3 regions of the Caldimonas sp. genome follow, and region 2 is predicted to be linked to each of the others. Evidence: predicted binding sites of a transcription regulator. Region 2 holds the regulator's gene; each other region holds the start of a gene.
The links. Region 2 encodes HrcA, which represses chaperone genes, less so after heat shock. Its sites were predicted from a motif close to TTAGCACTCNNNNNNNNNGAGTGCTAA; they were not measured.

Region 1: the regulator HrcA is predicted to act here: its motif matches at 3,111-3,137, upstream of rpoH (RNA polymerase sigma factor RpoH).
Region 3: the regulator HrcA is predicted to act here: its motif matches at 6,127-6,153, upstream of groES (co-chaperone GroES).

The regions. Positions count from the first base shown of each region.
Region 1 covers NZ_JBKBVU010000180.1:1,758-5,967, reverse strand. Annotated here, with positions in the region: partial or broken gene ACK42S_RS14510 (cation-transporting P-type ATPase) at 1-2,086, shown strand, start outside; gene rpoH (RNA polymerase sigma factor RpoH) at 2,147-3,076, opposite strand; gene ACK42S_RS14500 (LLM class flavin-dependent oxidoreductase) at 3,182-4,207, opposite strand.
Region 2 covers NZ_JBKBVU010000066.1:2,510-15,192, reverse strand. Annotated here, with positions in the region: partial or broken gene ACK42S_RS08740 (hypothetical protein) at 1-705, opposite strand, end outside; gene mutM (bifunctional DNA-formamidopyrimidine glycosylase/DNA-(apurinic or apyrimidinic site) lyase) at 759-1,577, shown strand; gene ACK42S_RS08730 (dynamin family protein) at 1,728-3,734, shown strand; gene mutY (A/G-specific adenine glycosylase) at 3,777-4,826, shown strand; gene ACK42S_RS08720 (LON peptidase substrate-binding domain-containing protein) at 4,839-5,465, opposite strand; gene rapZ (RNase adapter RapZ) at 5,462-6,367, opposite strand; gene recN (DNA repair protein RecN) at 6,364-8,055, opposite strand; gene ACK42S_RS08705 (NAD kinase) at 8,060-8,938, opposite strand; gene hrcA (heat-inducible transcriptional repressor HrcA) at 9,058-10,086, shown strand; tRNA gene ACK42S_RS08695 (tRNA-Ile) at 10,116-10,192, shown strand; gene ACK42S_RS08690 (response regulator) at 10,204-12,683, opposite strand, start outside.
Region 3 covers NZ_JBKBVU010000003.1:29,453-42,135, forward strand. Annotated here, with positions in the region: gene ACK42S_RS00805 (c-type cytochrome) at 1-155, opposite strand, end outside; gene yihA (ribosome biogenesis GTP-binding protein YihA/YsxC) at 215-925, shown strand; gene ACK42S_RS00815 (alpha/beta fold hydrolase) at 1,014-1,907, shown strand; gene ACK42S_RS00820 (DUF1631 family protein) at 1,911-3,881, opposite strand; gene groL (chaperonin GroEL) at 4,030-5,670, opposite strand; gene groES (co-chaperone GroES) at 5,723-6,013, opposite strand; gene ACK42S_RS00835 (FMN-binding negative transcriptional regulator) at 6,483-7,115, opposite strand; gene ACK42S_RS00840 (hypothetical protein) at 7,445-7,858, shown strand; gene ACK42S_RS00845 (hypothetical protein) at 8,004-8,291, shown strand; gene ACK42S_RS00850 (class I SAM-dependent methyltransferase) at 8,610-9,293, shown strand; gene ACK42S_RS00855 (hypothetical protein) at 9,319-9,576, opposite strand; gene ACK42S_RS00860 (AAA family ATPase) at 9,756-10,439, opposite strand; gene ACK42S_RS00865 (hypothetical protein) at 10,436-10,801, opposite strand; gene ACK42S_RS00870 (methyltransferase) at 10,831-12,027, opposite strand; gene ACK42S_RS00875 (amidase) at 12,017-12,683, opposite strand, start outside.

The DNA.
Region 1 (4,210 bases), on a different contig from region 2:
GCGTGCCGTGGTGGTGGCCACCGGGGCACACACCGAGATCGGCCGTATCGGCCGCATGCTCGAGACGGTGGAAGAGAGCACCACGCCCCTGTTGCGCAAGATGGCCACCTTCGGACGATGGCTGACGCTGGCCGTCCTCGCGGCCGCTGGTGTGCTTTTCGTGTTCGGCCTCGCCGTGCGAGGTGGTTCGGTGGAGGCGATGTTCATGGCCGCGGTGGGTCTGGCCGTGGCAGCCATTCCCGAAGGCCTGCCGGCGGTGATGACCATCACGCTGGCCCTGGGGGTGCAGCGCATGGCGGCACGCCACGCCGTGATCCGGCGCCTCCCGGCCGTGGAGACGCTGGGGTCGGTGACAGTGATCTGCTCGGACAAGACCGGCACGCTCACGCGCAACGAGATGACGGTGCAGCAGGTGGTGCTGCGCGAGGCGGTGCTGGCGGTGGAAGGCGCCGGCTATGCGCCTGAGGGCGCCTGGCGGGTGCAGGGGCAGCCCATCGACACGGCCCGTCTGGCCTCGCAGTGGCCGGTGGCTCATCGACTGGCGCTGGCCGGTGCCTTGTGCAACGACGCCAGCCTGCGCCGGGAGTCAGGCGAATGGCGGCTGGCCGGCGATCCGACCGAAGGGGCCTTGCTCACGTTGGCGATGAAGGCCGGTCTGGACCCGGGCGGGCTGCGACAGCAGCACCCACGGCTCGATGCCATTCCCTTCGAGTCCGAACACCGCTACATGGCCACGCTGCACCCGGACGATGCCGGTGGCCGCTTCGTGGTAGTCAAAGGCGCGCCGGAGCGAGTGCTCGCGATGTGCTCCCACGAGGCGGGTGCGCAGGCCGCGCCACAAACCCTGGACGCCGCCTGGTGGCAGGCTCGCATCGACGAGCAGGCCCGCGAAGGCCGCCGCGTGCTGGCCCTGGCCTGGCGGGCGCTGCCTGCGGCGCATGGCCGGCTCGAAGTGGCCGATGTCGAGCAGGGTCTGACGCTGCTGGGCCTGGTGGCCATCATCGATCCGCCGCGCGAGGAGGCCATTGCTGCGGTGGCCCAATGCCGGCAGGCGGGCATCCGCGTGAAGATGATCACCGGGGACCACGGCGTCACGGCCAGCGCCATCGCGGGGCAGCTCGGCCTCGGCGATGGCCTGGAGGCGATGACCGGCCCAGAGATCGAGGCGCTCGATGACGACGCCTTGCGCGAGGCGGTGCGCCGCACCGACGTCTTTGCCCGTGCCAGCCCCGAGCACAAGTTGCGTTTGGTGCGCGCGCTGCAGGCCAATGGCGAGATCGTCGCGATGACGGGCGACGGCGTGAACGATGCGCCGGCGCTGAAGCAGGCGGACGTGGGCGTGGCCATGGGCCGCAAGGGCACCGAGGCGGCCAAGCAGGCCGGCGCGATGGTGCTGGCCGACGACAACTTTGCCTCCATCGTGCACGCGGTGGAGGAGGGGCGCACCGTCTACGACAACCTGCGCAAGACGGTGACCTTCCTGCTGCCCATCAATGGCGGCGAGTCGCTCACGCTGCTGGTGGCGGTGCTGCTGGGCGTGTCGCTGCCCATCCTGCCGGCGCAGATCCTGTGGGTGAACATGGTGAGCTCCATCGCGCTGGCGATGGTGCTGGCCTTCGAGCCGCGCGAGGCCGACGTGATGCGACGCCCGCCGCGCGCGCCCGACGAGCCCTTGCTGTCACGCTTCGTGGTCTGGCGCATCGCGCTGGTGTCCACGCTCTTCCTCACGGGCATCTTTGGCATGTATGAGTGGTCGCTGTCCCGGGGACACAGCGTGGAGACCGCCCGCACCGTCGCGGTGAACACCCTGGTGGTGATGGAGGTCTTCTACCTCTTCAGCGTGCGTTACCTGAAGGCCCCGTCCTTCACCTGGCAGGGCGTGCAGGGCACGCCCCGTGTGCTGATGGCGGTGGGCGGCGTGGTGCTGCTGCAGATGGCCTTCACCTATGCACCGTGGATGCAGGCGCTGTTCCAGACCGAGGGCCTGAGTGTGATCCAGGGCCTGCAGGTGATCGGCGCGGGGGTGGCTGTGCTTGTGCTGCTGGAACTGGAGAAATTCGTGGTGCGGCGCTTGAAGCTCGCCTGAGCGCTGCCAACAGACAAACGGCCCCCGAAGGGGCCGTTGTGTGCAAAGGGTGGGGCCAGGTCAGGCGTATTCGGCCAGGGCCTTGCGCATCTTCTTCATGGCGGCCACCTCGATCTGGCGGATGCGTTCGGCGCTCACACCGTACTCGGCCGCCAGTTCGTGCAGCGTCATGCCGCCGCTGCCGTTGTCGTTCACCTTGAGCCAGCGTTCCTCGACGATGCGGCGGCTGCGTTCGTCCAGCGTGTCCAGCGCCCGGGCGATGCCATCGGTGGCCAGCACGTCGCGGTGCTGGGCCTCGATCACACGGGTGGGTTCGCGGCTTTCGTCGGCCAGGTAGGCGATGGGCGCGTAGCTTTCCTCGCCATCGTCGATGGTGGGCTCCAGGGCCACGTCGCCGCCGGACAGGCGGGTCTCCATCTCGATGACGTCCTCACGCTTGACCTTGAGCTCGCGGGCCACGGTGTCGATCTCGCGGTCGGTGAGCGTGCTGCGATGGAGTTCGCCCGCATCGGCGTCATCCTTGAGGCTTTGCTTCATCGAGCGCAGGTTGAAGAACAGCTTGCGCTGGGCCTTGGTGGTGGCCACCTTGACCATGCGCCAGTTCCTCAGGATGAACTCATGGATCTCGGCCTTGATCCAGTGCAGGGCATAGCTGACCAGGCGCACGCCCTGGTCGGGGTCGAAGCGCTTGACGGCCTTCATCAGGCCCACATTGCCTTCCTGGATCAGGTCGCCATGGGGCAGGCCGTAGCCCAGATACTGGCGCGAGACGGACACCACCAGACGCAGGTGCGAGAGCACCAGCTTCCCGGCGGCTTCCAGGTCGTGATGGTCGCGCCAGCGACGGGCCAGCGTGGTCTCTTCCTCCTGCGTCAGCAGCGGCAGACGGTTGACGGCCGTGATGTAAGCGTCCAGATTGCCCAGCGAAGGCACCAGGGCCCAGGGATCCCGGACGGTCAGGGCAGCGGTCGAGGTGTTCATGGTCGTCATAGACATCCCGAACCTCCTTTTAGTTCCTCCAATATTAGCACTCGAACGAAGAGAGTGCTAAATCCCCCACGGGGAAACCCTAAGTCGTAGAAATAGGCAATCGCTTCAGTCTGGGTTTTTGGGGAGATCGAAGGCCTGGGCGAGCAGGGCGTAGGAATGCCGGCGCACGGCCGGGTCGTGAGCCCAGGTGTTGATGACCAGCTCGTCGAGCTCCAGTTCGTCGGCCAGGCGTCGCAGCTGCTCGGCCACCGTGGCGGCGCTGCCGACGAAAGCCTTGCGGCGCAGGGCGTCCACCGTGGGCCATTCCTCGGGTGTGAAACCGCGTTCGGCGATCTGGGCGGGCGCCTGCAGTGGGCCCAGGCGGCCCCGCATCCGGTCTACCCGCCAGCGCTCGCGGCTCAGGGCGTGGTGGCGGGCTTCTTCGTCGGTGTCGGCGGCCAGGGCCCAGACGCAGATGGTGGCCTGGGGCTTGGGATGGCGCTCGCTGGGGCGGTAAAGGCTGCGGTAGAGGTCCAGCGCCTGCTCCACGCCCTGGCCGTCCATGAAGAAGTAGGCAAAGGCATAGGGCAGGCCCAGGTGGGCCGCCAGCCGGGCGCCATAGTCCGAGCTGCCCAGCACCCACACCGTGGGGATGCGCGCCCAGGGGGCGTCGGGGGAGGGGGCCGGGCCGCGGGGGTGGGCAACGATGCCTTGGTGCGCCTGCCCGCTCAGCCAGGCCTGCAGGTCCTGGATCTGCTCGGGGAAGCGTTCGGCCGCCGCATAGGCATTGGGGTTGAGAGCCATGGCGGTGCGCATGTCGGCACCGGGTGCGCGGCCCACACCCAGGTCGATGCGGCCCGGGGCCAGGGCCTCGAGCACGCGGAACTGCTCGGCTACCTTCAGCGCTGCGTAGTGGGGCAGCATGACCCCGGCGCTGCCCAGGCGGATGCGCCGGGTGCGTGCGGCGATGGCCGCCAGCAGGATCTCGGGGGCGGTGCCCACGATGGTGGGCAGGCTGTGGTGCTCGCTCACCCAGAAGCGGTGATAGCCCAGGGCTTCGCAGTGGACGGCCAGGTCGAGCGTGTCGCGGATGGCAGCGTCCTCGCTGGAGCCCGCCAGCGAGATCGATTGGTCGAGGACGGACAGCTTCATGGG
Region 2 (12,683 bases):
GAGCGCAACGAGGGCCGGCCCCTCGGCGGCGGCATCGTGTTGCTGGGCCTGCCGGGCCAGCGCCAGTGCCTGGGCCGGCTCGCGCAGCAGCAGGCGCATGCGCGCCTGCGCCACCAGCGCGGCCACACGCGTGTCGGGCTGGTCGAGGTAGGGCTGCAGCACCGCGTCGAGCATTGCAACGACCTCGGGCAACTGCGCGGCGCGGGCGAAATGGCGCGGCAGCAGCGCAATCGCCGCGGCCCGCTCGGCCGGCGGCGTACGCTCCAGCAGGGCCCGCAGGGGCTCTTGCGCCTGTGCCGCGCGGCCCAGGCCTACCTGGATCTGCGCCAGGTAGCGCAGCGCGTCGAGCGAGCCGGGCGCGGCCGTGCGCCAGGCCTGCGCGGCCGCCAGGGCCTGCTCGCCGGCGCGGGCCTGCAAGGCGATGTCGGTGGCACGCTGGAACAGGCGCTCGTCGCGGGTTTTACGCCCTGCATCGAGCAGCAGTTCGTAAGCCGTGCCGGCGGCCCCGGCGCGCAGTTCCATCTCGGCGACGAGGAGCTGGTAGAACAACGCGGCGTCCAGGGCCGAGTTCACCACGGCCGGCTCGGCCGGGCGCGGCGGCACAGCGGCCGCCACAGGCTGGGCCCGGGCCGGGGCGCCCCAGAGCACGGCCGAAGCGGCCAGGGCCGCGGCCAGCACTCGCAGATTCAGGGGACGCATCGGCATGGGCAACTCCTCAAAGTCGATTCGATTCTACGGACGCCCGGATAATTCCCCGCATGCCTGAACTGCCCGAAGTCGAAGTCACCCGGCAAAGTTTCGCCTCGCAGCTGGCCGGGGCCCGCGTGCTGGGCGTGCGCCTGGGCAAGCCGCTGCGCTGGCCGCTGGGGTGTGCGCCCGAATCCTTGCACGGACAGACCCTGGGCGAGGCCCGTCGCCGCGGCAAGTATCTGTGGCTGCCGCTGGAGCGCGGCGGGCTGCTGCTGCACCTGGGCATGTCGGGCTCGCTGCGCTACGACCGCACCCATCCGCCGCCCGGGCCGCATGACCATTTCGACCTGTGGACCACCCGCGGCCTGCTGCGGCTGCATGACCCGCGGCGTTTCGGTGCCGTGGTGTGGTCGGATTCGCTGGAGGCCGACCCCGCACGCAAGCTGCTGGCCCCACTGGGAGCTGAACCGCTGGAGCCCGGCTTCGACGGGGCCGTGCTGCACGCCGGCCTGCGCGGCCGCCGGGTGGCGGTCAAGCAGGCCCTGCTGGCCGGCGACGTGGTCGTGGGCGTGGGCAACATCTACGCCAGCGAGGCGCTGTTCGCCGCGGGCATCGACCCGCGCACCCCGGCCGCCCGCCTGAGCCGGCCACGCTGCGAGCGCCTGGCGGCGGCCATCCGCGACACGCTGGCGCGCGCGCTGGCCGCCGGCGGCTCGACACTGCGCGACTTCCGCGACGCCCAGGGCCACAACGGCGCCTTTCAGGACGAGGCGCGCGTCTACGGCCGCGAAGGTCGGCCCTGCGGCGTGTGCGGCACGCCCATCCGCCGCATCGTGCAAGGCCAGCGCTCCACCTACTTCTGCCCGCGGTGCCAAAAGCGCGGCTGACGGCCCGGGCCTGCACGACGGCAGCCGTAGCAAAAGGTAACGGCGGCCCCGGTCGTGACGAACGGCAGCCCCGCAGCCGCGAACGGCGGGCCCGGCGGCAGCCATGCGCTACCATGATCGCCTCCATCCCGCTTGTCCGGTGTGACCGCCATGTCGTCTGCCGCTCCGTCACCCTCGTTCGCGCTGAAGTTCGATGCCCTCGGCCTGTGGCGCGCCGATCTCGAGGTCCAGTTGCAGGAGCTGTCGCGCTTTCTCTTCGACCACGATCTGCTGGACGAACCGGCCACCGACCTGCTGGAGTCGCTGCAGGCCCGCCTGGCCCGAGACCGCTTGGTGGTGGCCTTCGTCGCCGAGTTCTCGCGCGGCAAGTCCGAGCTGATCAACGCGATTTTCTTCGCCGACACCGGCCGGCGCATCCTGCCGGCCACGCCCGGGCGCACCACGATGTGCCCGGTCGAGCTGAGCTACGACCCCGACGAGCCGCCGTCGCTGCGCCTGCTGCCCATCGAGACCCGGCTGGGGCCGGCCTCGCTGGCCGAACTGCGCCAGCAAGCCGGCGTGTGGACCGAGGTGACGCTCAACGTGAAGCGGCCCGACGAACTGGCCGAGGCGCTGACCCGCGTGATGGCCACGCGGCGCGTGCCGCAGGACGAGGCCCGGGCGCTGGGCTTCTGGGATGACGAGCGGGCCCAGGACAACCCGCCGCTGGGCGAGGACGGGCTCGTCGAGGTGCCGGCCTGGCGGCATGCCGTCATCAACTACCCGCATCCGCTGCTCAAGCGCGGCCTGGTGATCCTGGACACCCCGGGCCTGAACGCCATCGGCGCCGAGCCCGAGCTGACCGTGAGCCTGCTGCCCTCGGCGCATGCCACGGTCTTCATCCTGGCGGCCGACACCGGCGTGACGAAGTCCGACCTGGCGATCTGGCGGGATCATCTGTGCGGCCAGCCGCTGGCGCGCTACGTGGCGCTGAACAAGATCGATGCGCTCACCGATCCGCTGAGCTCGCCGGCCGAGGTGGAGGCGCACATCGGCCGCCAGCGCAGCCAGACGGCGCAAACACTGGGCATCCCCGAGGACCGGGTTTTTCCGATCTCGGCCAAGATCGCGCTGGCCGGTCGCGTGACCGGCGATGCCGACGACTTGCGCGCCAGCCGCCTGCTGGAGCTGGAGGACGCGCTGGGCCGGCAGTTGCTGCCGCAGCGCAAGGAGGTGCTGGCGCAGCTGGTGATCGACAGCGCCCGCCGGCTGGAGGCCCAGATCGGCCGCCGCCTGGCCGACCGCCGGCGACAGTGCGCCGAGCAGTTGCTCGAGTTACGCGGTCTGCGTGGCAAGAACGCGGGCATGGTCGAGGTGATGATCCGGCGCGTGGAGGCCGAAAGCAGCGAATTCGAGCAGTGCATCGCGCACGTGCAGGCCATGCGCTCGGTGCACACGCGCATGCTCAAGGACGCCTTGGTGGGCATCTCCAGCGACGTGGTGCGTCGCCACACCGAGGTGCTGCAGGAACGGCTGCGCTCGGCCATCCTCAACTTCGGTGCACGCAAGGCTTTCACCGAGATGGCGCAGGCGCTGCGTTCCAAGCTCGACGAGGCCCAGGCCAAGGGCCACGAGATCCACACGATGCTGGGCGCGTCCTTCCAGAAGCTCAACGCCGAGTTCGGCTTCGGCCTGGCCGTGCCGGCCGCGCCCGACCTCTCCCGCTTCGTGCGCGACCTCGAGCTGATCGAGCGCAACTACACGCAGTACCTGGGGCTGTCGCATGCATTGCGCCTGTCCAACGAGCGCTTCATGTCGCAGTTCCGGCGCATGCTGGTGTCCAAGCTGCGAGTGGTCTTCGAAGGTGCCAGCGCCGAACTCGAGCTGTGGAACAAGACCGCCTCGGCCCAGATCGACACCCAGTTGCGCGACCGACGCCGCAACTTCAAGCGCCGACGCGAGACACTGGAGCGCGTGCGCAGCGCCGCGGCCGAACTGGAGGCCCGCGTGAGCGAGATGGAAGCCCAGGAAGGGCGCATGCGTGAACTCCAGGAGCGCCTGCACCGCCTGGTGGCCCGATTGCAGCAACAGGCGGCTGCTCCGCTGCCCTCCTCCGGGATCGAGCCGCTGGCGCTGGACCTCGACCTGAGCACCCACCCCGCCCCCTTGCAGGCCTGAGCTAGTGTGAACGCGCTGGCGGACAGCCGCCACAATCGCGGCATGTCGCGTCGCCCTCCTTCCACCGCAGCACTGCGCCCGCATTTCGCTGCGGCCGTGATCGCCTGGCAGCGCACGCACGGCCGCCATGACCTGCCCTGGCAGCGCAGCCGCGAGCCCTACCACGTGTGGCTGTCGGAGATCATGCTGCAGCAGACCCAGGTGAGCACGGTGCTGGCCTACTACGAGCGTTTCCTTCAGCGCTTCCCCGATGTGCACTCGCTGGCCCGTGCAAGCAGTGACGAGGTGATGGCCGCCTGGAGCGGCCTGGGCTACTACAGCCGCGCGCGCAACCTGCACCGCTGCGCCCAGGTGGTGGTGGACCAGCACGGCGGGCAGTTCCCGCGCACGGCCCAGGCCCTGGCCGAGCTGCCGGGCATCGGGCGCTCCACCGCGGCGGCGATCGCGGCCTTCTGTTTCGGCGAGCGCGCGGCCATCCTGGATGGCAACGTCAAGCGGGTGCTCACGCGCGTGCTGGGCTTCGGCGAGGACCTGGCCCAGGCCCGTCACGAGCGCTCGCTGTGGGAGGAGGCCACCGCATTGCTGCCCGGGCAGGACATGGCTGCCTACACCCAGGGCCTGATGGACCTGGGCGCCACGGTGTGCACGGCGCGCTCGCCGCACTGTCTGCATTGCCCGGTGCAGGCCTGGTGCGCGGCCCGTGCCGAAGGCCGCCCCGAGGCCTACCCCGTCAGGACCCGCAAGCTCAGGCGCAGCCGTCGCGAGCATTGGTGGCTGTGGCTGGAGCATGAAGGCCGGGTGTGGCTGCAGCCGCGGCCCGCGCGTGGGGTGTGGGCGGGCCTGCACAGCCTGCCCGAATACGACAGCGAGGCGGCCTTGCAGGCGGACTGGCCCGGGCCGCTGACCCCCTGGCCAAGCATCTCGCATGCGCTCACGCACTTCGACTGGCTGCTGCACCCGCGCCAGTGTGTGCTGCACGGGCCCGAGCCGCGGCCGCCCGGCCCCGGCCAGTGGGTGGCCTACGAGGCCCTGGCCGACTGGGGCCTGCCGGCGCCGCTGCGCAAACTGCTGGCCTCACGCGGCCCGGTATGAACACAGAGGCCCTCAGGCCCCGCCGATGATGCCTTTGCTGCGCAGGAACTGATCGACCAGCTTCAGGCGCACCTGCGGGTCCTCCAGCTCCATCAGCTTCTGGCGCGCGGCCAGCGGGATGGGCAGGATCTCGCACCAGCGGTTGGCGATCCAGCCGGCCTCCTCGAAGCGGAAGGGCTCCAGGAACGGCAAGGGGCCGCGCTGGCGCAGCATCTGGATCGCGTTGGCCAGGGCCTGCGCGCTGGCGAGGTAGTCCTCCTGCGGCAGCACGGCCGGGTCGGGAGCCAGCCAGCCCACCTCGGCCAGCCACAGACCGTCGTCACGTTGGCGTGTGGACCGGATGCGGAAACGCTGCGAGCCGCGGCAGCGCAAATGCAGGATGCCGGCCTGCTCGCTGTCAACCTCGATCAGCTCGGCCAGGCAGCCCACGGCCTCGAGGGCCACGGCCTCGCCTTCGCGTCGGACTTCCTGGCCCTGGCGCAGGGCCACCACGCCGAAGGGTCGCTGGGTGCGCAGGCACTCGCTGACGAGGTCGAGATAACGCGCCTCGAACACCTTCAGGCCCAGCAGGCCCTCGGGGAACAGCACGGTTTGCAAAGGGAAAAGCGGCAGCGAGGAAGGGTCGGGCAGATCGGTCATGAAGCAGCGTCACGCGCATCGAGCTCGCGGTGACGGATCAGGGTGGAGCCCCGCGCCCGGAAGCGCTGGGCCAGTTGTTCGACGAGGTAGACGGAGCGATGCTGCCCGCCGGTGCAGCCCACCGCCACGGTGAGGTAGGCGCGCTGGTCCTGCTCGAAGGCGGGCAGCCAGCGGCGCAGGAAGGCCTCGATCTGGGCGAGCATCTCGGCCACCTCGGGCTGCTGCTGCAAATAGGCGATCACCGGCGCGTCACGCCCGGTATGGGGGCGCAGCTCGCGGTCGTAGTACGGGTTGGGCAGCATGCGCACGTCGAAGACGTAATCCGCATCGAGCGGCACGCCGTGCTTGAAGGCGAAGGACTCGAACACCAGCGTGAGCGAGGCCGCCGGGGCCTGCACGATCTGGCGCGTCCACTGGCGCAGTTGGGCCGGCCGCAGTTCGCTGGTGTCGATGATGGTGGACATCTCGCGCAACTCGGCCAGCAGCTCGCGCTCGAGTTCGATCGCCTCGATCAGCGCACGCTGGGTGGTCGGGTCGGCCGCGAGGGGGTCGGACAGCGGGTGGCGGCGGCGCGTTTCCGAAAAGCGCCGCACCAGGGTGTCAGTGGAGGCGTCGAGGAAGACCGGCCGCACCGTAACGCCCTGGTCGCGCAGCCGCGCCAGCGCGGGCTTGAGCAGGGGCAGCGACTGCGCGGCGCGCACGTCAGCCGCGATGGCCACGCGCGCGGTGAACTTCTCGTGCTCGAGCTGCACGCAAGGCTCCAGCAGCTCGGCCGGCAGGTTGTCCACGCAGAAATAGCCGGCGTCCTCCAGCGCATGCAGCGCCACCGACTTGCCCGAGCCGGAGATGCCGGTGATGAGCACCAGTTCGCGCAGCGCGGCCGCGGCGGTGGTCTCGCTCATCCGCGCCTCCGTGCCCGCGGCTCTGGCACCGGGCCGGGCGGCGTCGCGGCCGTGGCCAGCATCTCCTGGGCATGCGCGAAGCTCGTGCCGGAGAGCTGCTGCCCGCCCAGCATGCGGGCCACCTCGGCCACCCGGGCCTCGCCGGCCACGCAGCGCAGGCTGCTGGAAGTGCGACCCGCCTCGGTGGTCTTGCTGACCACCCAATGGTGATCGGCACAGGCGGCCACCTGCGGGAGATGCGTGACGGCCAGCACCTGGCGGTCGCGCCCGAGTTGCTTCATCAGCCGCCCCACGGTGTCAGCCACCGCGCCGCCCACACCGGCGTCGATCTCGTCGAAGATCAGCGTGCCGGCCTCGCCGAGTTGGCTGGTGGTGACGGCGATGGCCAGCGCGATGCGCGACAGCTCCCCCCCCGAGGCCACCTTGGCCAGCGGGCGCGGCGAGCTGCCGGCGTGGCCGGCGACGAGGAACTCCACCGACTCCAGGCCGTGGGACTGGGGTGCATCGTTGGGCACCAGCGCCACCTCGAAGCGGCCGCCAGCCATGCCGAGCTGTTGCATCGCCTGGGTGACGGCCCGGGCCAGCCGGGGCGCCGCTTCGCGGCGGGCTTTGGAGACCTCGCGCGCCGCCTGGTCGTAGGCCTTGCGGGCCTGGGCCGCGGCGCGTTCCAGGCCTTCCAGGTCGGCCGCTGCATCGAGCCGGGCCAGCTCGTCCTTCCACTGCGCCCACAGCGCGGGCAGCTCCTCGGGCGGCCGGCGGTAGCGGCGCGCCAGGCCCATCCAGCTCGACAGGCGCCCGTCGAGCTCGTGCAGTCGGGCCGGATCGAGCTCACCGTGGCGCAGGTAGGCGTTCAGGCTGTGGGCGGCATCCTCGAGCTGGGCCTGGGCACTGCGCAACACCTCGATCACGTTGGCCAACGCGCCGTCGTAGTCGGCCACCGCCTCCAGGCCGTCGATGGCGCGGGCGGTCAGTTCGTCGGCGCTGCCCTCGGACTCGGACACCGCCTGCAAGGCGGCCTGCACCGCCTCGGTCAGGGCCTGGGCATGGCTCAGGCGCCGGTGCTCGGCATCGAGCTCGGCCCATTCGTCGGGACCGGGCGAGAGCTTGTCGAGCTCGCCGATCTGCCAGGCCAGGCGCTCGCGCTCACGCTGCAGGTGGTCCTGCCCGGCGCGCGCCTCCTCCAGCGCCTGGGCGGCCGAACGCCAGGCCGTCCAGGCCCGCGCCAGCGGCGCGAGGTCGCAGCCCGCATAGGCGTCGAGCAGACTGCGCACCGATTCAGGCCGGGTCAGGCTCTGCCAGGCATGCTGGCCGTGGATGTCCACCAGGTGCTCACCCACCGCCTTGAGCTGGGCCACGGTGGCCGGGCTGCCGTTGATCCAGGCGCGGCTCTTGCCCTGGGCATCGATGCTGCGCCGCAACAACAGCACCTCATCGGTCTGGAAGCCGGCCTCGTCCAGCCAGGCCGCCAAAGCGGCCGGGCTGTCGAACTCGGCGCTGATCTCGGTGCGGGCGGCCCCCTCGCGCACCACGCCGGCGTCGCCGCGCGCGCCCAGCGCGAGCTGCAGCGCATCGATCAGGATGGACTTGCCGGCGCCGGTCTCGCCGGTCAGCACGGAAAAGCCCGGGGCCAACTCGACCTCGAGCTCATGGACGATGACGAAATCCCTCAGGGCGATGCGGCGCAGCATCGGCTCAGGCTCCCAAACCTTCGTTCCAATGGAGTTTCTTGCGCAGCGTGGCGTAATAGCTCCAGCCGCGCGGATGGAGGAAGCGTACCCGGTGTGCCGATCGGCGCACGTGGACGACGTCGCCGTGCAACAGGCTGGCCAGGCTTTGCATGTCGAAATTCACGCTCGTGTCGCGCCCGCCAACGATCTCCACTGCGACCTCGCTGTCGTCGGGCAGCACGATAGGCCGGTTGGACAGGGTGTGGGGCGCGATGGGCACCAGCACCCAGCCAGCGATGTCCGGGTGCAAGATGGGCCCCCCGGCCGACAGCGCATAGGCCGTCGAGCCCGTGGGCGAAGCCACGATGAGGCCGTCGCAGCGGATGTTGGCCATGAAGTCGCCAGCCACCTCGATGCGCAGCTCCACCATGCCAGCGGTGGCGCCGCGGTTGACCACCACGTCGTTGAGGGCAAAGGCCTCGAAGATGACACGGCCGTCGCGCACGACCTGGCCTTCGAGCATGCTGCGGCGCTCCTCCTCGAAGTCGCCGGCCATCACGGGCCCCAGCACCTCGTGCACCTCGCCCACCGGGATGTCGGTGATGAAGCCCAGGCGGCCCTGGTTGATGCCCACCAGCGGCACCCCGTGGCGCGCCACCTCGCGGGCAATGTGCAGCATGGTGCCGTCACCGCCCACCACGACGGCCAGGTCGCATTCGCGGCCCACACCTTCCACGTCGAGCATCGGGTGGCCGCTCAGGCCGGTGTTCATGGCCGTGTCGTACTCGACCGAGACCTCCGCCCCCTGGCGGCAGATGAACTGGGCAATGTCCTCCAGCACCCCCCGCATGCCCTGGGCCTGGTATTTGCCGATCAGCGCCACGTGACGGAAGCGGGATTTCATGGGCGGGATTACACCACAGCGCCCACGCCGCCACCGAGGGGCCCAAGTCCCCGCCTGGCCAGGGAAAACGCCCAAGCGGCGCCCCTTGCAGCGCGCCGGCGCGCCCTAAAATCAACGCCATGCTGGACGACCGCGCCAAGACCCTGCTCAAAACCCTGGTGGAACGCTACATTGCGGACGGCCAGCCGGTGGGTTCGCGCACTCTGTCCAAGGCCTCGGGGCTGGAGCTGTCGCCGGCCACCATCCGCAACGTGATGGCCGACCTCGAGGAGCTGGGGCTGATCGCCAGCCCCCACACCTCGGCCGGGCGGGTGCCCACCGCGCGCGGCTACCGTCTGTTCGTCGACACCATGCTCACCGCCCGGCCGCTGGACCTGAACCAGCCGCCGCCGGAGGTGGCCTGCGTGCGCGATCAGCTCCAGCCCGACCAGCCGCAGCGCGTGATCGCCAATGCGGCCCACCTGCTGTCCAACCTGTCGCACTTCGTGGGCGTGATCACTGCGCCGCGCAAGCCCTCGGTGTTCCACCACATCGAGTTCCTGCGCCTGTCCGACCGGCGCGTGCTCGTGATCCTGGTCGCCCCCGACGGTGACGTGCAAAACCGCGTGCTCTTCACCGAGCACAATTACACCCAGGCCCAGCTCGTCGAGGCCACGAACTACATCAACACCCATTTCGCCGGTTTGACGCTCGAGGAGGTGCGCAACCGCCTGCAAACCGAGGTGGAGGCCCTGCGCGGCGAGATCGCCAGCCTGATGCAGGCGGCCGTGCAGGCCGGCACCGAAGCCATGGCCAGCAGCCAGGAGCAGGTGGTCGTCTCGGGCGAGCGCAATCTGCTGACCGTGCAGGACTTCTCCAGCGACCTGGAGTCGCTGCGCAAGCTCTTCGACCTGTTCGAACAGAAGACCCAGCTCATGCGACTGCTCGACGTCTCCAGTCGCGCCGAGGGCGTGCGAATCTATATCGGCGGCGAGAGCCAGGTCGTGCCCTACGAGGAGCTGTCCGTCGTCTCAGCGCCTTACGAAGTGGACGGCCAGGTCGTGGGCACCCTGGGCGTGATCGGCCCCACCCGCATGGCCTACGACCGCATGATCCAGATCGTGGACATCACCTCCCGCCTGGTGTCCAACGCGCTGAGCCAGAAGTAGCACGGCCTACAATCGGGGCCCACCCTTTCGGGCCGTTAGCTCAGTCGGTTAGAGCAGAGGACTCATAATCCTTTGGTCGCAGGTTCGAGCCCTGCACGGCCTACCAAACCCTCGCCCCTAAGACCCCAGCCAGTGGCGCAAGCGGGCATACAGCAAAGAGGGCTCCACCGGCTTGGCGATGTGGTCGTTCATGCCGGCGGCCAGGCAGGCCTCGCGGTCTTCGCCGAAGGCATTGGCGGTCATCGCCACGATGGGCGTGTGCGCATGAGCGGCCAAGGCGCGAATGGCCCGCGTGGCTTGCAAGCCGTCCATCTCAGGCATGTGCATGTCCATCAGAATCAGACGGTACGGATAGGCCGAAGCCATGCGCACGGCGTCCACACCGTTGCTGGCCACATCCACGTGCAAGCCCACTGCGCGCAGCAGTTCACGCGCGACCTCCTGGTTGACGGGATTGTCTTCGACCAGCAACAAGCGGCCTTGCGGCGGCACCGCTTGCGGTGGCGGCAACACGGGCGGCGGTGGCGCCTGGCTGATGCGTTCACGCAAGAGCGCGATCAAGGCATCGTGCAAAGCCGACGGCGTCACCGGCTTGAGCAGCACGGCCCCCACCCCCTGCGCCCGGGCCGCTTGGCGCAAGGCGGGGTCGTCGCGCGCGGTGACCATCAAACTCGCCGGCATGGCTTGCGCCCCCCACAGCTCACGCAAGCGGCGCAGGGTTTGCAAGCCGTCCATCTCGGGCATAAGCCAATCGGTCACGATGACATCGGGCCGACGCGCCTTGCTTTGGCTCATGTCGTGCACGGCTTGCGCACCGCTGTCGCAGGCTTGCACCTGCAAGCCCATGATGTGCAGCATCTCCGCGAGTGCTTGACGGGCTTCGATCAAGTCGTCGATGAGCAAGACGTGCAAACCGCGCAAGCGCACGTCCACACGCGAGGGCTGGGTGGCCGCGCGGCGCAAGCTCACGGTGAACCAGAAGGTGCTGCCTTGGCCGGGCTGACTGTCCACGCCAATGTCGCCTCCCATCAACTGCACCAGATGGCGCGTGATGGTCAACCCCAAGCCGGTGCCGCCATGACGACGGGTGCGAGTGCCGTCGAGTTGCTCGAAAGGCTGAAAGATGCGCTCGATCTGCTCGGGCGTGAGCCCGGGGCCGGTGTCTCGCACGGAAAAGCGCAACTGAAGCTGCTCGGCAGCTTCGGCAAGCAGTTCACCGCGCAACAAGACCACGCCTTGATCAGTGAACTTCACCGCATTGCTCAGCAAATTGAGCAAGGCTTGCGACAGGCGAGTGGCATCGCCATGCACCGACACGGGCAGGTGGTCTGCATCGAGCACGAGCTCCAGGCCTTTGTCGCGCACTTTCGGTGCCACCAGATCGCAGGTGCGCGACAACATGGTGTCGATACGGAAATCGGCCGGCTCGAGTTGGAGCTTGCCGGCTTCGATTTTGGCCAGGTCCAGCACATCGTTGATGATGGACAGCAAATGCTGGGCAGCCGTATCGATTTTGTCCAGCTTGTCGGCGTGCTCGCCCGAGCCAAGCTGCTGGCGCAGCAAATGGGTCAATCCGATGATGGCATTCATCGGGGTGCGGATTTCGTGGCTCATGTTGGCCAGGAACGCGCTCTTGGCGCGGTTGGCCGCCTCGGCGCGGTCACGCGCGCGGGTGAGCTCGACGTTGAGCGCCTCCAGGTGGTCGTGCGCCACTTTCAAATCGCTCACATCGGTGGCGAAGAAGTAATAGCCGTGGATGCGTCCGTCACGCCGATCGGGCATGCGATGGGCCCAGAACTGGCGCGGCGTGCGTTCGTCCACAGACCAGGTGTATTCGCCCTCGAAACTCTCGCCTTGCAAGATGCGCTGGATCCTGGGCCACTCGCGCTGAAAGAGCTCTTGGCCAACGACCTCGGCCACTGGGCGGCCGATGGCCTGATCGGCGCTCTTGCCCAGCCATTCGAGATAGGCCTTGTTGGCAAAGCGCAAGATGAGATCTTTGTCCCAATAGGCCACCAGGGTCGGCTGGTGATCAACCACGGTGCGCCAAAACACATCGGCGCGCCGTTGCTCGGCCAAGGCCTCGTCCAGGTGGGTTTTGCGCTCGGCCGCCAGCGCGCGGTAGCGTTGTTGGGTGTCGTACAAAGCCGCTTCGATGCGCCGTTGGCGACGCCACGCACGCCACACCGCCCAGGCCAGCACAGACAGCAACACCACGGTCCACGCCAAGGCCATCCACTGGCGCCGACGCTGCTGTGCGATGGCTTCGTCAAGCTGCTGGCTCATCTCCTGCACCAAGCGTGCGGCCGCCCCATCGACCCGCCCCAGCATCAGGCGCGCGGCGCTGGAGCGCAGCCAAAGCAGGCGGTCATCGCCAGCGCTGCGCCAGGCCTGTCGCATCTGGGTGATCGCCTCGGCCAGCTCCTGCGTCGCAGCGCTGGTGGCCCCGGCCGACGTGGCCACATGGCTCAACTGGTCCAGCGCTTGGTCGATCAAGGCCAAGCCTTGCGAGGCATTCCAGGGCCCGGGCGCATCGTCTGTGGCCAAACTCAAGTGCAGCACCCCTTGGGCCACGTCGATGCGTGCCACGCGCATGT
Region 3 (12,683 bases), on a different contig from region 2:
CCCCGGCTGCCGTCTGCCGTGTGGCAGGCCACGCACACCTGGTTCGCGATCGCCTGGCCCTTGGCCAGGTCGGGCTTGGCGGGAGCTTGGCCAAGCGCCGCCATCGGGGCGGCCCACACAGTTGCGGCAAACAGCAGGGTGACGGTCGATTTCATGTCGTGGGAGGCAGTTGTAGGCCGAAGGCAAAACCCGCGGATTTTACAATGCCCATTCCATGCCCAGCCAATCCACCCCCTCCGGCGCCCGTGCGCCTTCCGCCCAGACCGACCCGGCCGCCCGTGCCGCGCTGGCCTGGCTGCACACCGCCCGATTCCTGACCACAGCCAGCGAACTGCACCAACTGCCGGTCAGCGAACGGCCGGAAATCGCCTTCGTGGGCCGCTCCAACGCCGGCAAGTCCACCGCGATCAACACCCTGGCGCAGCAACGCCAGCTCGCGTTCGCCTCCAAGACCCCGGGGCGCACCCAGCACATCAACCTCTTCGAGCTGGGCCCGCGCGACGCCGCCGATGCCCTGCTGGCCGATCTGCCCGGCTACGGCTACGCGGCCGTGGAGCGCAGCGCCAAGCTGCGCTGGCAGGCGGTGATGGCCGATTACCTCGCGCTGCGCCGCAACCTGGCCGGTGTGGTGCTGCTGGTGGATCCGCGCCAGGGCCTGACCGAACTCGACCACCAGCTCCTGCAGTTCGTGGCCCCGCGTGTGGGCAATGGCAGCGTGAAGCTGTTGGTGGTGTTGACCAAGGCCGACAAACTCACCCGCCAGCAAGCCGCGCAGGCCCAACGGGCCGCGCAAGAGGCCCTGGCCACCTACGTCACCGACGAGGCCGACGTCGGCCTGGCGCTGTTCTCGGGCCTGCGCCGTACCGGCCTGGACGACGTGGCCACCACGCTGCACGGCTGGGTGCACGGCGGCACCCCCGCGTAAACCCCGAGCGGCGCGGGTCGCCAACGCGACGCCGCCACCGCCGCGCCCGGCCGATACTCCAGGGCATCCTGCCCTGGGAGTGTTGCGCATGAGCCTGGAGACTTTCGACGTCGATCTGCCGCACGGCATCCGCCTGGCCTGCCGGGCCCAGGGGCCGCGCGAGGCGCCGGTGCTGGTGTTCCTGCATGGCTTTCCAGAGGCGGCCTTCATCTGGGACGAGGTCGGCGCGATGCTGGCCGGGCGCTTTCGCTGCGTGGCACCAAACCTGCGCGGCTACCCGGGCTCGTCCTCACCGGCCGAGGTCGAGGCCTACCGGGCCAAGCACCTGGTGCGCGACATCGCCGCCTTGATCGAGCACCTGGGCGCCCCCGTTGCCGCCTTGGTGGCCCATGACTGGGGCGGGGCGGTGGCCTGGAACCTGGCGGCACAGCAACCCGCGCTGATCGAGCGTCTGGTGATCGTGAACTCGCCGCATCCGGGCACTTTCTTGCGCGAACTGCAGCACAACCCGGCGCAGCAACGGGCCAGCGCCTACATGAACTTCCTGTGCCGCCCCGATGCGCAGGACCTGCTGGCCGAGAACGACTTCGCCCGCCTGTGGCCCTTCTTCACGAGCATGGGCGCCGGCGCCGACGGCCACGGCTGGCTCACCGAGGCGGTGAAGGACCAGTACCGCGCCGCCTGGCGCCACGGACTGACCGGGCCGCTGAACTACTACCGCGCCTCGCCCCTGCGCCCCGCCCAGGGGCAGGCCGACGCGATCCACGGCCTGCGCTTCGACGACGCCCAGGTGCGCGTGGAGCGCCCCACGCTGGTGATCTGGGGCGAGGGCGACATGGCCCTGCCGCCCTCGCTGCTGGACGGGCTGGAACACTGGGTGCCGCGCCTGGAATTGCTGCGCGTGCCCGGTGCCACGCACTGGATCGTGCACGAGCAGCCCGGTCTCGTGGCCGAGGCCATCGCCGGCTTCGTGCCGGACTGAACGTCAGCGGATCGGATCGTCCAGGTCCTGGATCAGGCTGTCCACCGCCCGCTGCATCAGCGAGCGCTCCTCGAGCAGGGTGATCAGCCCCTCGGACAGCAGCCGCTCCACGGCCCGGCGCGTCAGCGAATGCGACTGGCCCGCATGCTGGCTGGCGAACATGAAGAACTGGCCGTTGTCACTGCTCCACATCAACTGGGCCGTGACCCACTGGCCCTGCACGAACATGTGATACCACGAGCCCGGTGTGAGCTGGGCCAGCCAGGCTTGCCGGGCCAGCCGGCCGGCCTCGGTCTCGGTCTGGTCCATCAGGCCCACCGGCACGGTGGGCAGCACGCTGCGGTCCACCGGCGCGTCGGGCCCGGGCGGCAACGGGTCGGGCTCGTCGCGCAACTGCTGCACGATCTGCTCGGGCGTGAGCGCTTCGGCAGGCGACGGTGCCGGCGGTGCCTCGCCGCGCAGCACCGCGCCATGGTGGGCCGCCAGCTCGGCCAGGATCGCGTCGCGCTGGGCCGCGGGCCAGGCGATCAGGTCCAGGCCGCGGTTCAGGCTGGCCAGCAGCTCGGGCCGAAGGGCGCGCAGCCGGGCCCGGTCGGCCGGGGCCGTCAGCGGCTGCATGCTCCACAGCAGCTCGTCGACCGTGTGCATCAGCTCCTGGGCCTGGGCGGAATGTTCGCCGTGGCGGGCTATGGCCTCGACCATCGCGTCCACCCAGGGACCGAAGAGGAAGTCGCGCAGCGACTGGCTGAGCGAAGCCCCCTGCATCTGGCGCACCTGCTGGCGCAGCACGCCGCGCAACTGGTCGGCCCGCTCGATGCGCTGCAGCTTCTCCAGTGCCGCGCGCGAGCGCTCCAGTGCCTCGCGGCTGCGCTCGTCGATGAAGTGATTGATGTCGTCCTGGCCCTTCAGGAAGTGCTGCGCCTGGGGCGCGGGCAGCGCGACGATGCGGTCGATCACGCTGCGGGCGAACGCCATGAAATCGCGCAGGCGTTCGTCCTGCGGGTCGTCATAACCCGCGCAGTGGGCCGACAGGCGGTTCAGGAGCTGCCAGACCGGATGGTCGGACTGGCGCACCAGGGCCGGGTCGCGTTGTGCCAGCCCGAGCACCGCCGGCTTGAGCCGCCCCAGCAGGCTGCGCACGGCATCGATGAGCTTCGGGTCGGCCAGGATCTGGTCGAACAGGCGGTTGACCAGCGTCTGCGCCTCGGCGGCGGCCCCGTCCAGCGGCGTCGGGTGGCTGCGGCTCACCCGTTCGAGCAGCCGGCCCAGCGTGCCCGAATCGGTGAGCTCGAAGCCTGTGCCCCCCGCCGGCACCGCCGGCGCGGCCGAGGGCACGGCCCGGAAGGCCAGGGGCTGCACACCCAGGGCTTCCAGCCGGCGGCAGATCTGCTCGTATTCGACCTTGAGCGCCTCGGCCAACCGGGCCCCGGCCATGCGCAACAGCAGCATGCGCGACTCGGCCGACACCCGCAGCTCGTGGGTCGAGCGGCTGAGCGCACGGGCAAACACTTCCGGGCGCAGCGGGTTGGCCTCGCGGCGGATCTCCTGCCAGCCGCGCACCGCGGCCATGAAGGCCTGCACCTCCCGCAGCTCCCACTCGGCCTGCTGGTCGATCTGGGCGATCACCCGGGAGATCTCGATGTCCTCGGCCGCCTGGCCCTCGTCCACCAGGCTCAGGTCGTCCAGACTCAGGGCCAGCGGCTTGCGCGGGGCCGCCCGCGCGGCGCCGGAATCGGTCATCGCCTCGCGCACCCCCTGGGCGATGAGCTCCTGCAGCGAGCGTATCCAGTCCGCCTTGCGGGCCTGCAGCACCTCCATCAGCGCGAAGAACTGCCGGCGGTCCTGAGCCAGCGCCATCTGGGCATTGGGATTGCGCAACTCTTCCAGCGTGCGCTCGACCACATCGCGGGCCAGCAGCGGCACGCCCTGGACGATGGAATCAAGGGAAGTCGACAGGGCGGGTGGGTGGCTCATGAAAGAAGGGGCGTGGTGTCCCGTATTGTTGAGCCCGGCGCGGGGCGGCGCAATCCCGATGAGCCTGCCACAGGGGCATGGCTTGACCACAGAATGTAAAAAAGGGCCGCATGCGCGGCCCTTTTTTGAGGCGAGCTGCCTGGGGGACTTACATGTCCATGCCCATGCCGCCCATGCCCCCCATGCCGGCACCGGCGGCCGGGGTCTCGTCCTTCGGCGCTTCGGCCACCATGGCTTCGGTGGTGAGCATCAGGCCGGCGACCGAGGCGGCGTTCTGCAGGGCCGTGCGGGTCACCTTGGTCGGATCCAGGATGCCCATCTCGATCATGTCGCCATAGGTGCCGTTGGCGGCGTTGTAACCGAAGTTGCCCTTGCCTTCGAGCACCTTGGCGATCACCACGCTGGGCTCGTCGCCGGCGTTGGCCACGATCTGGCGCAGGGGCTCCTCGACGGCGCGCAGCACGATCTTGATGCCCGCTTCCTGGTCGGGGTTGTCACCCTTGATCTGGCCGGCCGCCTGCTTGGCGCGCAGCAGGGCCACGCCACCGCCAGCGACGATGCCCTCTTCCACGGCCGCACGGGTGGCATGCAGGGCGTCTTCGACGCGGGCCTTCTTCTCCTTCATCTCGACCTCGGTGGCCGCACCCACCTTGATCACGGCCACGCCACCGGCCAGCTTGGCCACGCGCTCTTGCAGCTTCTCGCGGTCGTAGTCGGAGGTGGCTTCCTCGATTTGCACGCGGATCTGCTTCACGCGGGCTTCGATGTCGGCCGCGGCACCGGCGCCATCGATGATGGTGGTGTTCTCCTTGGCCACTTCCACGCGCTTGGCCTGGCCCAGGTCGGCCAGTTGCACCTTCTCGAGCGTCAGGCCCACTTCCTCGGAGATCACCTTGCCGCCGGTCAGGATGGCGATGTCCTCCAGCATGGCCTTGCGACGGTCGCCGAAGCCCGGGGCCTTGACGGCGCACACCTTCAGGATGCCGCGGATGGTGTTCACCACCAGCGTGGCCAGGGCTTCACCTTCCACTTCCTCGGCGATGATCAGCAGCGGACGGCCGGCCTTGGCCACCTGCTCCAGCGTGGGCAGCAGGTCGCGGATGTTGCTGATCTTCTTGTCGTGCAGCAGCACGTACGGGTTCTCGAGGATCGCGGCCTGCTTCTCGGGGTTGTTGATGAAGTAGGGCGACAGGTAACCGCGGTCGAACTGCATGCCTTCCACGACATCGAGTTCGTTGTCCAGGCTCTTGCCGTCTTCGACGGTGATCACGCCTTCCTTGCCCACCTTGTCCATCGCGTCGGCGATGATCTTGCCGATGGATTCATCGGAGTTGGCGGAGATGGCGCCCACCTGAGCGATCTCCTTGCTGGTGGTGGTGGCCTTCGAAGCCTTCTTGAGCTGCTCGACCAGGGCGGCGACGGCCTTGTCGATGCCGCGCTTCAGATCCATCGGGTTCATGCCGGCGGCCACGTACTTCATGCCCTCGCGCACGATGGCCTGGGCCAGCACGGTGGCGGTGGTGGTGCCGTCACCGGCGTTGTCGCTGGTCTTGGACGCCACTTCCTTGACCATCTGGGCGCCCATGTTCTGGAGCTTGTCCTTCAGCTCGATCTCCTTGGCCACGGACACACCGTCCTTGGTCACGGTGGGGGCGCCGAAGGAGCGCTCGAGCACCACGTTGCGGCCCTTCGGGCCCAGGGTCACCTTGACCGCATTGGCCAGGATGTTCACGCCTTCGACCATGCGGGCGCGGGCTTCACCGCCGAAAACGACGTCTTTAGCTGCCATAAGAAATTCTCCGGATTCGTTGCTGAGATCTGTTCAGACGGGGGTGGCAGGATTACTTTTCCACCACGGCGAAGAGGTCTTCCTCGCGCATGACCAGCAGTTCTTCGCCGTCGACCTTGACGGTCTGGCCGCTGTACTTGCCGAACAGCACACGGTCACCGACCTTGACGTTGGGCGCCACGAAGTCGCCCTTGTCATTGCGCTTGCCCGGACCCACGGCCAGGACCTCACCCTGATCGGGCTTCTCGGCGGCGTTGTCAGGGATGACGATGCCCGAAGCGGTCTTGGTTTCGTTTTCCAGGCGCTTGACGATCACGCGATCGTGCAGAGGACGAAGTTTCATGACATCTCCTAAGAGTGAGAACCAACTTCTGGTTGATGGCTGATGCGATAAAGCACCAACTTGATAGGCATGATCGGCGGGGAATCCGACCCAACAGGCCTGCCCCGGGATCATTAGCACTCATGTTGGATGAGTGCTAACAGCGACGAATTATAGGGGTGGGTGCAGCTTCTTCAAGAGGGCGTCTCGGCCCCCCGGTGTTCAGCCCGCAGCACCCATGCAGCGCCAGCCGGGAGGCTGTTGGAAGGCGTGCAGGCATCTATCGATACATGTGGATCGATAGTCAATCGCAATGCCGCAGTGGGTCGGCACGAGGCCTACGGCGCCTTGCACCGCCACGCCCAGGGCTCGCGGCCGGTCGTCCACGCCGCCGGACCGGGGGCCGTGCCGCCTGTGGCGCACGCGCGCGCAATCGTTCGAGAGCGGGCTGGTGGTGCGGGAGGACGCGGTGTGGCGCTGAAGCCGGGGGTCACCGTCCGTGGCTCGCGTTGCGCATCGCCTGCGCCAGCCCCGCGTGGCCCTGCGTCTCCAGCCCCTGGATGGCGCCGGCGCGGTCGCGGGCCTCGTGGTGCTGGTTCAGCTTGCGCTTGCCGTCCAGGCGCGTGATGCGCACCTCCAGCCCCACGATCTTGCCCAGCATGGCGGCCAGATAGTCGGGCGGCGCATCGCCCATCTTCCACGGCACCGGCTGCGTGGCTTCATGCACGCGCGTGAGCCGCGCCACCAGCCCGCGCAGGAACTTTTCGTCATCATGCACATGCACCGTGCCGTGCGCATGCACCACCTCGTAGTTCCAGGTGGGCACGCGGCGGTGGGTGTCGTGCTTGCCCGGGTACCAGTTGGGCGAGATGTAGCCCTCCACCCCGCGGAACACCACCAGCACTGCATCGCCGCTCACCACCTCCTGCCACACCGTGTTGGCCCGCGCCACATGCGCCAGCAGCACCCCGTGCGGGCCCTGCGCCGGGTCCAGCAGGAAAGGAATGTGCTGCGCCTCCAACCCCGCGGCGGTGTGCGTGACCATCATGCCCAGCGGGTGGTCGTTGATGATGCGGTGCAGCTGCTCGGGGCGGGTTTCGGCGAAGTGAGGGGGGAGGTACATGGTGGGGGCTCCGGCGCTGGCGCGTGCGGGATGGGGAAGGGACGGCCCGGTACTGTGCCTGCAAAGAGGCAAGGGCCTCAAGGCCCAACGGCGGGCCCGGGCAACTCAGTTCCCCCCCAAAAGGGGGAATTGGCTGGGTGGCGGCCTCAGGCAAAGTGCGCCTTGCGAAACCTGCGCCAGTTTGCATGAAATTCAGTGCTGTACAAATATCCAGACAATGCCTCGAGGCGCAGGCTGGGCGAGGCTTGCAGCCCGATCGGGCCGTCGGCGTTAGGAAGGCAGTCGACGGTGTTATGCAGCAGTTTTGCTTCCTATAACACGTTAGCGCTATGAAACCTAGAACCATCGCACTTCAAATCATTTGTTGCGTAATTGGGGCCTTCCTCATCTCCGTCGAGTTCATTGCAACGAAGAGTATTTCCGAGAGTGGTTTATTCTTTGGTTGGTTATTTTTCTTTGCCGCAAGCATCCTCGGCGCCGATCACGCGGCCAATGCAAGCACAACGTCCAGGCGCTTTTTCAAATTACTCGTGGTGATCTCCGCGCTTCCATTCATTGCTCTATGTGCATATCTACTAATCAGCGCACCTGATGCAAGCCCGCTCGCCATGTTCGGGCAGGTAGCGAAGATCCTTCTGTTCAGTGTGTGCGTGGCTGCCATCGCCATGGAAAGCCATCCGTTTGTTCAGCGAGCTTTGAAAGCCTGCGGGTTTTCGGTGCCTAAGAATGAGTGCTCGCGCTAACAATTCCGTCGAGAGGGACCGCCCACAAGCTGCGCTTGTGGGTTCCCTTCGCGGCTTTGCCGCTACGGCGGCCCCTCACGTCAAACGTTAGGCATCACAATCCTCGACGCTCCTAGCGCCCAGGTTCAGAAAGGCGAGAGTTCATATGAAGCGCTGCTATCTAGCAATCTTTGGTCTCCCCAAACCGCAGCCTGAGCACGCGAAAATCGTGGAAGTCATCCGAGCAGCGTCCGGTGGCGAATTCAAGCAGTTCATCGTCCCTGGCGGCATCGGGTTCATGTACGAATCCGAGGAGCTGCCGTGGAATCTCTCGTTCTCGCGAATTCTTCACAACGGCGATACGAAGCTGATCGTTGAAATTGGCGAGAAGGTTCTTCTTGAAGGCTATGGTGCCGCACAGGGGTGGCTCAATACTCGCCGGCCGCGGCAATGATGCCTAACCCTTCCATCGAGGGGACGTCTTACAGCCGGCTTCGCCGTCTGCAAGCCGCCCCTCATGTCAAACGTTAGGTGTCGTGTCCCGGATGATTGATCACAACGTGGGCGTTTCGCTCGTCGGCATGTACGAAATCAAACGGATCGACAACGATTACTTCGATGGCGAATGACGCCCAACCAGCCCATGCAGCCGATCCGCTACCGTGGGCTGGCCTCCGGTGTGTCCACGTCAATGTGTGTATTGCTGGGATAGCTCCGCGGCAGCACAAGTCCGTGGTCGGGGTGTCTTGAGCACCAACAACCGGGGAAGGCGATGAAACGTGACCATGGGCACCAGCCCGAACACCCCACGACGACCGACAAGGACGCGCAGTTCTGGGACAAGGCGGCGCGGAAGTACGCCGCCTCTGCGATTGCGGACGAGGCCGGGTTCGAACGGACCTTGGCGCGCACGCGGGCGCTCATGCCTGCCGGTGCGCGGGTGCTGGAGCTGGGCTGTGGCACCGGGACGGCGGCGCTTCGCCTGGCCGACGCGGCGGAGAGTTATCTAGCCACCGACCTGTCCACCGGCATGATCACCATCGCCGAGGAGAAGCTCGCAATGCCTGACCACCAAGGGCTCAGGGGCCGGCTTCGTTTCCGGCAGGCCACGGCAGACGCCTTGGCGCGAGAAGGCGAGCGCCATGACGTGGTGATTGGCTTCAATGTCCTGCATCTGGTGGGCGACCTGCCCGCGGTGCTCGGCCAGGTCCGGGCCTTGCTGGCGCCGGGCGGGCTCTTCATCTCCAAGACGCCCTGCATCGCTGAGATGAACCCGCTGATCCGGCTGGCCGTGCCCGTGATGCAGTGGGTGGGGCTGGCGCCGAGCGTGACGACGTTTTCTGCAGCGGGCCTGGAACAGGCGATCCGTACGGCCGGATTCGACATCCTGGCCACGGAGCGGCACGGCTCGAAGAAGCGGGACTGGCGCCCGTTCATCGTTGCCCGAGCGTTTTGAACGGCGGCAGGGCGGCGGTCTTGGGTCAGCGAGCCTGCGACACGCCAGCGACGCCCCCCTCCCTGCCAGGGGTCATCGTGCAGGCCGAAGACGCCGGGGTGGGGGTGGGGCCAAGCTCGCGCCAGGTGGCGCCGGGGGCTTGGCTGACGAGTTGGCGCTCGACGGCGGCCAGTGCGTTGGCCAGGCGGTCGATCTGGCCGGACTGCCATTGCGGCGCGCTGTAGGCTTCGGCCAGTTGGGCGCGGAGCCGCGCATACTCTTCCTGCAGGACGGGGTTGTTCATGGAGCGGGTCCTCACGCGGGGGTGGGGTCAATATGAACAAGGCCGGATGCGCGAGCCACCCCCTGGTTGGAGGCGGCCCCGGCATTCGCGGGGGGGGGGGCGCCGAAGGGGCATCGACGTGTATCGATGGTGCCGCACGGCAGCGCGGCAGGCGGTCGGTGCGGTGGCATGGCGGGCTGTCAGCGGGTTCCGACCGCCGTGGCCTCTGGTGGGGTGGTGCTCAGCGCGGCTTCGATCAACGGCTTGGCCCACTGCGGTGTGGCGCGCAGCGCCTGCGCATCGTCGGCCCGCGGGTGGATGAGCCGCCCGCGGCGCAGTTCCAGCAGCAGGCGCGGGTCGGGGATGGGCTCGCCCGGCGCGGCTTCGGCGCTGTTGTCGTACACCTGCAGGTGGGCGAGGTGGGGCATCAGGGCGATGAGGTTGGCCAGGGCGCGCGGGTAGCGCTGGCGGATGCGGTCTTCGGGAATGTCGTGGCCGCCGGCGCGCACACGGGCCCGCACGCGGGCCAGGTGGTGCTCGGGGGTGTCGAGGCCGCAGAACCACATCAGCACGTCGTGGGTGCGGGTGGCGTCCCGCAGGCGCTGGGCGATGGTGGTGCCGCCCAGGGTGGTTTCGAAGGCGTGGTGGCGGCCCTGGGCCAATGCCTCGTCGAGCCGGCGCAGGCCTTCGGTCCAGGCCAGGCCGCTGGCCTCCTCGGGCGTGGCGAGGCCGGCCGCGACGAGTTCACGTGCGTAGGTGTCGGGGTTGAACCAGGTCAGGCCCTGGCGGGTGAGCAGGTGGCCGCCCAGCGAGCTCTTGCCGGCGCCGTTGACGCCAGCCAGCACGAAGAGGACGGGGCGCGGGGCGGACGGCGGCTTCTTCAATAGCTGGCCCCGGCCTTGACCTCACCGCCCAGGCGGGCCGGGCCGTCCATCAGGCCGCGCAGGCGGTCGCCGGCCTCGGGGGTGTTCAGCACGGCCAGGCGCTCGTCGAAGCGGCGGCGCAGGGCGTCCAGGGCGGCCTCGGCCGGGTCGGCGGCGCGCTGGGCGCGTGCCAGCAGCTCGGCATAGGCCTGCACGGGCAGGATCACCGCCTCGGGCTGCTGGTGGTTGGTGACCAGCACGGGGCCTTGCGTCTGCAGCTGACGCATCACGCCGCGCCAGCCGAGTTTTTTCACGTCGGACGCGGGCGTGCGGTGGAGCTGGTCCACGGGCGGGACGGGCTGGGTCTTGAGGACGGCGGACATGGCAGGCTCCCGGACAGCGTGCACCTATCTTAGGCCAAAAGGGGAATTTTGGCCAAAAGGGGTCCATTGGATTCAAGCACGGGCCGCAGGCGCCACAGCGAGGTCACCTCCGAACGCCGGGCCCGGAACAGCGGGTCGGACGGGTCGGCGGCCTTGGGGTGACGGGGGCGGATGTCGTGGCGGCCGGCCACAGTCAGGCCCGCCTCGGCGATCCAGCCCAGCAGCTCGGCCCGGGGGCGCAGGCCCAGGTGCTCGGCCAGGTCGGACAGGATCAGCCAACCCTCGCCGCCGGGCGTGAGGTGGGCTTTCAGGCCGGCCAGGAAGGCGCGCAGCATGCGGTGGTCGGGGTCGTAAACGGCCTGCTCCAGCGGCGAATGGGCCCGTCCAGGCAGCCAGGGCGGGTTGCACACGATGAGCGGGGCGCGGCCGTCGGGGAAGAGGTCATCGCCGCTGAGCGTCACGCGATCGGCCAGGCCCAGGCGCTGCAGGTTGTCGCGCGCGCAGGCCAGGGCGCGGGGCGAGGTGTCGGTGGCCACCAGCTTGCGCACGCCGCGCCGGGCCAGCACGGCGGCCAGCACGCCGGTGCCAGTGCCCACATCAAAGGCCCGCTCGGGGGGCGGGGAGGGCAGGGGCGTGGTGGCCACCAGATCGACGTATTCCCCCCGCACCGGTGAGAACACGCCGTAGTGGGCATGGATGCGCGCGCCCAGGGCCGGCACCTCCACGCCCTTGAGCCGCCATTCGTGGGCGCCGATGGCGCCCAGCAGCTCGCGCAGCGACAGCACACAGGGCGCCTCGCAGGGGCCGAAGGCTTCTTCGCAGGCGGTGCGCACCTCGGGCGCGCGGCGCAGCGGCAGCGCGTAGTGGGCCTCGAAGGGCAGCAACACGAGGTTGAGGCGGCGGGCCTTTTCGGCCTGGGCCTTGCGCTGCAGGTGGAAGGCATGGGCGAGCGGGTCGGTGCCCGGGGCCGGTGCGGGCGGCGGCTTGCGCGGCGGGCGGTCGAGCCGCCGGGTCAGGGCCACGAGCAACTGGCGGGCGTTGTGGTAGTCGCCGCGCCACAGCAGGGCGGTGCCTTCGCTGGTCAGGCGCAGGGCGGTGTCGGCCGTGGTCTGGTCGTCGGCCACCACCACGCGTTTGGGCGGCGGCAGGCCCGCCTCGGAATGCCAGTGGGCCTCATGGGACCGGCCGTCTTCGGTCCAGCGCAGGGTCGAGATGTCAGTGGGCATGCGCCACTGTAGCGGCTGGGCTGTCGTGCGCCAGCGGTGGCAGCCGGTCGAACCAGGGCTGGGCCTGCTCGAGCTGGGCCGCCAGCTGCAGCAGCGTGGCTTCCTCGCCGAAGCGGGCGATGAACTGCACACCCAGCGGCAGGCCGTTGGCGCACCAGTGCAGCGGCACGCTCATCGCGGGTGTGCCGGTGAGGTTGGCCAGCTGGGTGAACGGCACATGGCGCAGGCTGTCGAGCGCGATCTGGTCGATCACCGGGGCCAGCACGCCCAGGCGGTGCAGGCCGCCCAGCAGGCCGGTGGCGCACAGAACCGTGAGCAGGCTTTCCTGCCAGGCGGGCGGGTCGCCGGTGCCATGCACCACAGGCGGGCCCGCCAGCGTGGGGGTGAGCAGCAGGTCGTGCTGCTGGTGGAAACGGCCCAGCGCGCGGGCGAAATCGTTCCAGCGCCAGAGGTGGCGCGTGGCGGTGCCAGCCGAGGTGGCACGGCCCAGGGCGGCCAGCACGCGGGTGAGCGGTTCGAAATCGCTCTCGCGTGCGCCCTGTTCGCACGCCTGGCTCACGCTGGCGGCCACCACGCCGAAGTAGAGGTGCAGGTAGGTCTGGGCCAGCGCACGGCCGTCGATGTCGGGGGCGCCCGGCACCACCTCGTGCCCGAGT